One region of the Bradyrhizobium sp. USDA 4472 genome, then DNA from elsewhere that is predicted to be linked to it. Evidence: predicted binding sites of a transcription regulator. Region 1 holds the regulator's gene; the other holds the start of a gene.
What was found. Region 1 encodes PhoB, which activates phosphate uptake and scavenging genes when phosphate is short. Its sites were predicted from a motif close to TGTCATNNANCTGTCAT; they were not measured.
Positions count from the first base shown of each region.

Region 2: the regulator PhoB is predicted to act here: its motif matches at 2,266-2,282, upstream of ACVWZ4_RS31860 (DUF47 domain-containing protein).

Region 1 is NZ_JBSSAM010000001.1:3,183,802-3,188,919, forward strand. It holds gene pstC (phosphate ABC transporter permease subunit PstC) at 74-1,063, shown strand; gene pstA (phosphate ABC transporter permease PstA) at 1,065-1,910, shown strand; gene pstB (phosphate ABC transporter ATP-binding protein PstB) at 1,907-2,731, shown strand; gene phoU (phosphate signaling complex protein PhoU) at 2,743-3,459, shown strand; gene phoB (phosphate regulon transcriptional regulator PhoB) at 3,482-4,189, shown strand; gene ACVWZ4_RS14615 (GcrA family cell cycle regulator) at 4,290-4,802, opposite strand.
Region 2 is NZ_JBSSAM010000001.1:6,750,085-6,755,202, reverse strand. It holds gene ACVWZ4_RS31875 (ABC transporter substrate-binding protein) at 1-262, shown strand, start outside; gene ACVWZ4_RS31870 (branched-chain amino acid ABC transporter permease) at 335-1,198, shown strand; gene ACVWZ4_RS31865 (branched-chain amino acid ABC transporter permease) at 1,200-2,168, shown strand; gene ACVWZ4_RS31860 (DUF47 domain-containing protein) at 2,323-2,967, shown strand; gene ACVWZ4_RS31855 (anion permease) at 2,980-3,984, shown strand; gene sugE (quaternary ammonium compound efflux SMR transporter SugE) at 3,977-4,291, opposite strand; gene ACVWZ4_RS31845 (peptide chain release factor 3) at 4,466-5,118, shown strand, end outside.

The DNA.
Region 1 (5,118 bases):
CCTCGTGCCGAGTCTGGGGCACGAGACCATCAAAAGCGTATATGACTTGGCACAGGGGATCGGCGTGGCAGAAATGGCCGTTCAGAGCGATGTAATCGACGACGCCGGACCATACGATCGCGCCAAGGCTTTGAGCGCGTTCAAGCTCGGCGATGTCACCTTCTACTGGATTACGCGGCTCAGCGCGATTTCGGTGCTTCTCATTCTCGGCGGCATCATCGTTTCGCTGATCATCGGCGCCGTCCCGGCGATGAAGGAGTACGGCTTCGCGTTCCTGTGGACGCAGCGCTGGGCGCCCTCGGCGGATCCGCCCGTGCTCGGCGCGCTCGGACCGATGTACGGCACGCTCGTCACCTCCTTCATAGCGATGCTGATCGCCATTCCGGTCGGTCTCGGCATTGCGATCTTCCTGACCGAGCTCTGCCCGCAATGGCTGCGCCGGCCAATCGGCATGGCGATCGAGCTGCTCGCCGGCATTCCCTCGATCATCTACGGCATGTGGGGCTTCTTCGTGCTGGGCCCGTTCCTGGCCAACACCTTCCAGCCCTTCATGATCAAGATCTTCGATGGCGTCCCCGTGCTCGGCGCGATCTTCGCAGGTCCGCCGTCCTATCTCAGCCTGTTCAACGCCGCGCTGATCCTCGCGATCATGGTGCTGCCATTCATCACATCGATCTCGGTCGACGTGTTCAAGACGGTGCCTCCGGTGCTGAAGGAAGCTGCCTATGGAGTCGGCTGCACCACCTGGGAAGTGGTGCGCAGCGTGGTAATTCCCTATACCCGCGTCGGCATCATCGGCGGCGTCATGCTGGCGCTGGGCCGCGCGCTCGGCGAGACCATGGCGGTCACCTTCATCATCGGCAACTCGTTCCGCATCTCGTCGTCGATCTTCGCGCCGGGCACGACGATCTCGGCGGCGATCGCCTCCGAATTCGCCGAGAGCGACGGGCTGCACCAGTCCGGCCTGATCCTGCTCGGCCTGCTGCTGTTCGTGCTGACGTTCTTCGTGCTCGCGGGCGCCCGGCTGATGCTGCTGCGTCTGGAAAGGAAGGCGGGGAAGTAACATGAACCCGATTTATGCACGCCGCCGCCGCAAGGACATCGTCGTCCGCACGCTCTGCATCGCCGCCGCCGCCTTCGGCGTGACCTGGCTCGCGCTGATCCTGATGACGCTGCTTTACAACGGGTTGGCGGGCCTCAACCTCGAACTGTTCGTCGCCGACACGCCGCCGCCGGGCTCGACCGAAGGCGGCCTGCGCAACGCCATCGTGGGTTCGCTGATCATGACCGTGATCGGCGTCGGCATCGGCGCGCCGCTCGGCCTGTTCGCCGGCACCTATCTCGCCGAGTACGGTCGCAACGACAAGCTGACCTCGGTGATCCGCTTCATCAACGACATCCTGCTGTCGGCGCCCTCGATCATCATCGGCCTGTTCATCTATGGCGCCGTGGTGGTGCCGATGCGCGGCTTCTCGGCGATCGCAGGCTCGCTCGCTTTGGCCGTCATCGTGATCCCGGTGGTGCTGCGTACGACCGAGGACATGCTGCTGCTGGTGCCGAACGCGCTGCGTGAAGCGGCCTCGGCGCTCGGCCTGCCGCGCTCGCTGGTGATCAAGCGGATCGCCTATCGCGCGGCCCGCTCGGGTCTCATTACCGGCGTGCTGCTCGCGACCGCCCGTGTCGCCGGCGAGACCGCGCCATTGCTCTTCACCGCGCTGTCGAACCAGTTCTTCAGCCTCGGCCTGAACAAGACGATGGCGAACCTGCCCGTGACGATCAACAACTTCGTCCAGAGCCCCTATGCCTATTGGAAGCAACTCGCCTGGAGCGGTGCGCTGCTGATTACGTTGACCGTGCTTGCCCTGAACATTGGCGCGCGCATTCTTGGCGCCGAGAGGACCGCAAAATGAGTGACCTTTCCGTATCGATGAGCGCCTCCGGCGGGCTCCCGCATGCCCAGCAGCCGCTGCCCGAAGCTCCGGCGAAGGTGACAGTGCGCAATCTCAACTTCTATTACGGCGAGCACCACGCGCTGAAGAACATCAATCTGGCGCTCGGCACCAACCGCGTCACGGCCTTCATCGGCCCGTCGGGCTGCGGCAAGTCGACCCTGCTGCGCATCTTCAACCGGATGTACGACCTCTATCCCGGCCAGCGCGTCACCGGCCAGCTGATGCTCGACCAGACCAACATCCTCGATCCCGGGCTGGACCTCAATCTGTTGCGCGCGCGCGTCGGCATGGTGTTCCAGAAGCCGACGCCGTTTCCGATGACGATCTACGAGAACATCGCCTTCGGCATCCGTCTCTACGAGAAGATCCCGAAGTCCGAGATGGACGACCGCGTCGAGAAGGCGCTGCGCGGCGGCGCGCTGTGGAACGAGGTCAAGGACAAGCTCAATGCATCCGGCCTCTCGCTCTCCGGCGGCCAGCAGCAGCGTCTCTGCATCGCGCGCACCGTCGCCGTGCGGCCCGAGGTGATCCTGTTCGACGAGCCCTGCTCGGCGCTCGACCCGATCTCGACCGCCAAGGTCGAGGAGCTGATCCAGGAACTGTCCGAGAATTACACGATCGCGATCGTCACCCACAACATGCAGCAGGCGGCGCGCGTCTCCGACAAGACCGCCTTCATGTATCTCGGCGAGTTGATCGAGTTCGACGACACCAGCAAGATCTTCACGTCGCCGACCGACCGGCGCACGCAGGATTACATTACCGGCCGGTTCGGCTGAGGAGACAGGACATGGGTTCTGAACATACCGCAAAGGCTTTCGATACCGACCTCCAGGAGCTCACCCGGTCGGTCGCGGAAATGGGCGGCCTCGCCGAGCGGATGATCGTCGATTCCGTCGACGCGCTGATCCGTCGCGACGTCGCGCTCGGCCAGCGCGTGGTCATCACCGACGCCGAGATCGACGCGCTTCAAAGGCGGATCGAGGAGCACGCCGTGCTCACCATCGCCCGCCGCCAGCCGATGGCGATCGATCTGCGCGAGATCGTCGGCGCCATGCGCGTCGCGACCGATCTCGAGCGGATCGGCGACCTCGCCAAGAACATGGGCAAACGCGTCGCGGCGCTTGAGACGGATTTCCATCCGCTCAAGCTGTTCCGTGGCCTCGAGCACATGACCGACCTCGTGCAGCAACAGGTCAAGTCGGTGCTGGATGCCTATGCCGCGCATGATCTGCCGGCGGCGATGGTGGTGTGGAAGGGCGACGAGGAGGTCGACGCCATCTGCACCTCGCTGTTCCGCGAGCTCCTCACCTACATGATGGAGGATCCGCGCAACATCTCGTTCTGCATCCATCTGATGTTCTGCGCCAAGAACATCGAGCGGATCGGCGACCACGCCACCAACATTGCCGAGACCGTGTTCTACATGATCGAAGGCCAGGCCATCACCGACAAGCGACCGAAGGGCGACATGACGACCTTCGCAACCACCGTCCCCAACACCTGAATCCTCAAGGAGCGACGACCCCATGGGCGCACGCATTATGGTGGTTGAAGACGAAGAAGCTCTCACCGAGCTGCTTCGCTACAATCTCGAAGGCGACGGTTATGACGTTGAGACGGTGATGCGCGGCGACGACGCCGACACCCGTCTCAAGGAGCACATTCCCGATCTGATCGTGCTCGACTGGATGCTGCCGGGCCTGTCCGGTATCGAGCTGTGCCGCCGGTTGCGGACGCGGTCCGACACCAAGCAGCTGCCGATCATCATGCTCACCGCGCGCGGCGAGGAGAGCGAGCGGGTGCGCGGCCTCGCCACCGGCGCCGACGATTACATCGTCAAGCCGTTCTCCGTGCCTGAGCTGTTGGCGCGGGTGAAAGGACTGCTGCGGCGTGCAAGCCCCGAGCGGCTCGCAACCGTGCTGGCTTTCGGCGACATCGAGCTCGACCGCGAAAAGCGTCGCGTGGCGCGCTCGGGCCGGCCGATCGACCTCGGCCCGACCGAATATCGCCTGCTGGAGTTCTTCCTGGAGCATCCCGGCCGCGTGTTCTCGCGCGAGCAGTTGCTCGACAGCGTCTGGGGCCGCGACATCTACATCGACGAGCGGACCGTCGACGTGCATATCGGCCGCCTGCGCAAGCTCCTCAATCTCGGCCGCGAGCAGGACCCGATCCGCACCGTCCGTGGCGCCGGCTACGCGCTCGACGACCGCTTCGCGAAGGCCGAGCAGGCCTGAGCACGGTGACATGCAAGCAAAATAAAAAGCGCGCCCTGGGGCGCGCTTTTTTATGTCTCGATCGTCGCAGGTACCGGGACGCTGTCGTCTGGAGCCATGCTCAGCGCGGACCCGGCTTCGCCGGCGCGCGGCGACGATCGGCCGCCGGCTGATACGCGACCCGCGAGTGCTGGGCGCAATAGGGCAGGCCGGAGAGCGCCTTGCCGCCGCAGAAGAAGAAGTCCGCGCTCGAGGGATCGCCGACCGGCCAGTGGCAGGTGGCCTCGTTCAATTCGAGCAGCGACAGCCGCTGGCTCATCGGCACCACGTTGTCGAAGGTCACAGGTTCAGCCTCGACCTCGACCTCGAAGGCCTGGGCGAGTGCGGTGTTGCCCCGCGAGATCGGGCGGCTCACGCGCATCATGTGCTGCGCGGGACGCGCCTTGCGCGGCCGGGGAGCTGCCGAAGACGGGCTCTTGGCGCGGCCGGACAGGCCGAGCCTGTGTACCTTGCCGATCACGGCGTTGCGGGTGACATTCCCAAGCTCAGCGGCAATCTGGCTGGCCGAAAGTCCGGCCTCCCAGAGCTTTTTCAGCTGTTCGACGCGATCGTCGGACCAGGTCAAAACGGTCATGGCACCCTTTCCTTCACCGCGCGCCGCCATCTGCGGGGCCGCACGACGAATGCGTAAGCTTCGAAAAACCCGTGCCGCCAGAATCCCTTAAGGCTCGCCGGGCGCAATCAGACGCCCGAACGTTTACGCCGGTACAAGAGGACTTTTGGGATCAGAACCGCTGCACGAGATGTCGTATCTGACAAGCCGAACGCTACAATATGGCGTGACTCACGCGCAAGAGTCCGGCGACTCGCTTCCACATGTTCCGTGGCGAATATCCCGCAAAATCGCCACCGCAAGACTACGGATTCAGCATGTCGCGAGGCGTTCGGGC
Region 2 (5,118 bases), 3.6 Mb from region 1:
GCTCGATGCGCTCGGCGGCAATCCCCATGACGGCATCAAGGTCGTCGAGAAGATGAAGTCGATGCCGACCGAGGACGATCTGTTCGGCAAGGGCGAGATCGAGCCCAACGGCCGCACCATCCACAATGCCTATCTGTTCGAGGTGAAGAAGCCCTCGGAATCCACGGGACCGTGGGACTTCTACAAGCTCGTCGGCACGGTGCCGGGCGACCAGGCCTTCACGCCGCTCTCCGAGAGCAAGTGCGCGCTGCTTAAGAAGTGAGGCCAACCGCCCGCCGGCATGTCACCGGCGGGCACTAGTTTGGAAACGCCGAAGGGACTGGGTGCTGGATCGATGCAGGCTCTCTACGCACAGCTACTGGTGGGACTGATCAACGGCTCGTTCTACGCGCTGCTCAGTCTCGGGCTCGCCGTGATCTTCGGCATGCTCAACATCATCAACTTCGCTCATGGCGCGCTCTACATGATGGGTGCGTTCGTCGCCTATTTCCTGCTGAACCTCGGCGGCGTCAGTTACTGGTGGGCGCTGCTGCTGGCGCCGATCATCGTCGGCATCTTCGGGATGATCCTGGAGCGGACCATGCTGCAATGGCTCGCAGGCCTCGATCACCTCTACGGGCTGCTTCTGACCTTCGGTCTGGCGCTGATCATTCAGGGTGTGTTCCAGAATTATTTCGGCTCTTCCGGTTTGCCGTATTCGATCCCCGATGTACTGAAGGGCGGGGTGAATTTGGGATTCATGTATCTGCCGATTTATCGCGGCTGGGTGGTCGTGTTCTCGCTCGTGGTTTGCTTTGCGACCTGGTATTTGATCGAGCGCACGCGGCTCGGTGCTTATCTCCGGGCCGCGACTGAAAACCCGACGCTGGTGCGAGCTTTCGGCATCAACGTTCCCAGGATGATCACGCTGACCTATGGGCTCGGCGTTGGCCTTGCCGCGCTCGCCGGCGTGCTGTCGGCGCCGATCAATCAGGTCCGGCCGCTGATGGGCGAAAACGTCATCATCGTCGTGTTTGCGGTCGTGGTGATTGGTGGCATGGGCTCGATCATGGGCTCGATCATCACGGGCTTCGCACTGGGTGTGATTGAAGGGCTGACCAAGTATTTCTATCCAGAGGCCTCCAATACAGTCGTGTTCGTGCTGATGGTGCTGGTGCTGCTGGTGAAGCCAACGGGATTGACGGGAAGGGCGGCCTGATATGACCGTAGCAACTGACGACACTCTGCCGGGGACCCCACGCGCATTGCGCGACGAGATGATCGTCTTCGCGGTGATGGCGGTGCTGCTTGCATCCGTGCCGTTCACAAAGATCTATCCGTTCTTTGTCATGCAGGCGCTATGCTTCGCGTTGCTGGCCTGCGCCTTCAACTTGTTGATCGGCTATGGTGGCTTGCTGTCGTTCGGCCACGCGATGTTTCTGGGTACCGCGGGTTACGTCTCGGGTCATGCCTTGAAGGTCTGGGGAGTCCCGCCCGAGCTTGGCATTCTGGCCGGTACCGCCGCCGCCGCCGGGCTTGCCGTCATCACCGGCGTCGTCGCAATCCGGCGCCAGGGCATTTATTTCGCGATGATCACGTTGGCGCTCTCGCAGCTATTGTATTTCATCTATGTGCAGGTGCCGTTTACCCATGGCGAGGACGGCATTCAGGGTATTCCGCAGGGCCATCTGTTCGGAATATTCGACCTCAGCGATCCGACGGTGCTTTACTACACCGTGCTTGCCGGTTTTCTGTTCGGCTTCCTCTTGATCTTTCGCACCATCAACTCGCCGTTCGGTGAGGTGCTGAAGTCGATCCGCGAAAACGAGCAGCGCGCGATTTCGCTGGGTTACAAGACCGATCAGTACAAGCTGATTGCCTATATCCTGTCAGGAACTCTGGCGGGGTTTGCCGGCGCCTTGAAGGTGTTTGTCGCGCAAAATGCTTCGTTGACCGATGTTGAAGTGTCGATGTCAGGGCAAATCGTTTTGATGACGCTGGTGGGTGGTCTCGGCACCGTGTTCGGCCCGGTCTTCGGCGCCTTTGTCATCGTCGCCATGCAGCAATATCTCTCCGGCCTCGGGAGTTGGGTCACGGTGATCCAGGGCTCGGTCTTCGTGGTCTGCGTGCTCACCTTCCGCCGTGGTGTGGTCGGTGAAGTCGCACATTACTTCCGGCGGTCACTCTAACCTATTGATGTTATGTCGATTTTGCCATCACTTTAAAGCGGTGGATGATCCTGCTCTGCAGGCGTGAGATGACACGCGCGCAGGGCAAAAATGGTCTATGACGGTTTTGTGTCGGCCCGTTCGGCCGGGCCATTCCAACCGGTAGACCAGTCCCATGATGCGATGGTTTCGCGCTTTCCTCCCGAAGGAAGAACGGTTCTTCGACCTGTTCGACCGCCACGCCCAGACCGTGATCCAGGGTGCAATCGCGCTCCAGGGCATGCTGAAAGGCGGCGAGGAGACGCCGGTCTATTGTCAGCGTGTCAGCCAGTTCGAGAACGACGCGGACAATGTGACCCGAGAGGTGCTGACGGCGGTGCGGCGCACCTTCATCACGCCGTTCGACCGCGGTGACATCAAGAACCTCATCACCTCGATGGACGATGCGATCGACCAGATGCAGCAGACCGCCAAGGCCGTGATGCTGTTCGAGGTCCGCAGCTTCGAGCCGCCGATGCGGGAGATCGGCGAGTTGCTGATCGAATGCGCCAATCTGGTGGGACGTGCGCTGCCGCTGATGCAATCGATCGGACCGAACGTCGCGATGCTGACTGCGATCACGGAAGAGCTGACCAAGCTGGAGGGCCGCGTCGACGATCTCCATGACATCGGGCTGAAGGAGCTTTTCCTCAAGCATCGCGACGGCAGGGCGATGGATTTCATCGTCGGCGTCGAGATCTACGACCACCTCGAAAAGGTGGCCGATCGCTTCGACGACGTCGCGAACGAGATCAACAGCATCGTCATCGAGCAAGTATAGGGCAGGGCCGCCGTGGATGCTGCGTTGGGTGTTCCTGTCCTGGTCGGACTGATCGCCGTCGCGTTGCTGTTCGACTTCCTGAACGGTCTGCACGACGCCGCCAATTCGATCGCGACCATCGTCTCGACTCGCGTGCTGCGGCCGCAATTCGCGGTGATCTGGGCCGCGTTCTTCAATTTCGTCGCCTTCATGGTGTTCGGCCTGCACGTTGCCCAGACCATCGGCACCGGCATCATCGATCCCGCGATTGTGGACGCCCAGGTGATCTTCGCGGCGCTCCTCGGCGCCATCGTCTGGAATCTCGTGACCTGGGCGCTGGGCATTCCGTCTTCCTCGTCGCACGCGCTGATCGGCGGCCTCGTCGGAGGTGGCATGGCGAAGGCTGGAATTCATGCCGCGGTGTGGAGCGGCTTGAGCAAGGCGGTGCTGGCGATCGTGCTGTCGCCGCTGGTCGGTTTCCTGCTCGCAATGATGCTGGTCGCAATCGTGTCATGGGCCTCGGTGCGCTCGACGCCGTTCGCCGTCGACCGTGCCTTCCGCATTCTGCAATTCGCCTCCGCTTCGCTCTACTCGCTCGGCCACGGCGGCAACGACGCACAGAAGACGATGGGCATCATCGCCGTGCTGCTCTATTCGCAGGGCCATCTCGGCGGCGAATTCACCGTGCCGTTCTGGGTGGTGCTGTCCTGCCAGGCCGCAATGGCGCTGGGCACGCTGATGGGTGGCTGGCGCATCGTCCGCACCATGGGCCTGCGCATCACCAAGCTCACCCCGATGCAGGGCTTCTGCGCCGAGACCGGCGGTGCCGCGACCCTGTTCATGGCGACCTTCCTCGGGGTTCCCGTCTCGACCACGCACACCATCACGGGCGCCATCGTCGGCGTCGGCGCCGCCCGCCGCGTCTCGGCGGTGCGCTGGAACGTGGCGAGTTCGATCGTCTATGCCTGGATCATCACGATCCCGGCCTCGGCCATCGTCGCGGCACTGAGCTGGTGGGCGGTCCAGATCTTCAAGTGACGAGTTTCAGCCCGACGATGCCGGCCACGATCAGCCCGATGCTGGCAAGGCGGAGCGCGGTGGCGGGCTCGCCGAGCAGGAAGATACCGAGCGTCGCAGTGCCGACCGCGCCGATCCCGGTCCAGACCGCATAGGCGGTTCCGACGGGCAGCGACTTGAGAGCTGAACCGAGCAGGATGACGCTGCCGGCCATGGCCGCGAGCGTGACGACGGAGGGCACGAGTCTGGTAAAACCCTCGGTATATTTCAGGCCGATCGCCCAGGTGATCTCGAGAAGACCAGCGACGAAAAGGATAGTCCAGGCCATGGCGACCCTCCATTTAAGGCAGGGTCGTCCCCGCTAGGCCAATGCTGACGAGCAGGGCGGCCGTCCTCCCCCAAGGCCTGTTTGGTCAAAGGCCGATATGGGGCTGGCCGAAGCGCTCCGCAATCACCACATGAGGCTTGATTGGGCTCATTTTCCCTGCCAAACGCTCCCGCCATGTCCGACATTGCCGCCACAGCCGACTCGACGGCCCGTTCCTCGCTTGCCACCGAAGTGGCGCGCCGACGCACTTTTGCGATCATCTCGCACCCGGACGCCGGCAAGACCACGCTGACCGAAAAACTGCTGCTGTTCGGCGGCGCCATCAACCTGGCCGGCCAGGTCAAGGCCAAGGGCGAGCGGCGTAACACGCGCTCGGACTGGATGAAGATCGAGCGCGAGCGCGGCATCTCGGTCGTGACCTCGGTCATGACCTTCGAGTTCGAAGGCCTGGTCTTCAACCTGCTGGACACGCCGGGCCACGAGGACTTTTCGGAAGACACCTATCGCACGCTGACCGCGGTCGATTCCGCCGTGATGGTGATCGACGCAGCCAAGGGCATCGAGGCGCGGACACGCAAACTGTTCGAGGTCTGTCGTCTCCGCGACATTCCGATCATCACGTTCATCAACAAGATGGATCGCGAGAGCCGCGACGTGTTCGAGCTGCTCGACGAGATCGAGAAGACGCTGGCGCTCGACACCACGCCAATGACATGGCCGGTCGGCCGCGGGCGCGACTTCCTCGGGACCTACGACGTCGTCAATGGCGGCGTGCGCCTGCTCGAAGGCGGCGGCGCGAAGACCGGCGCTGCGCAACAGATCGAGAT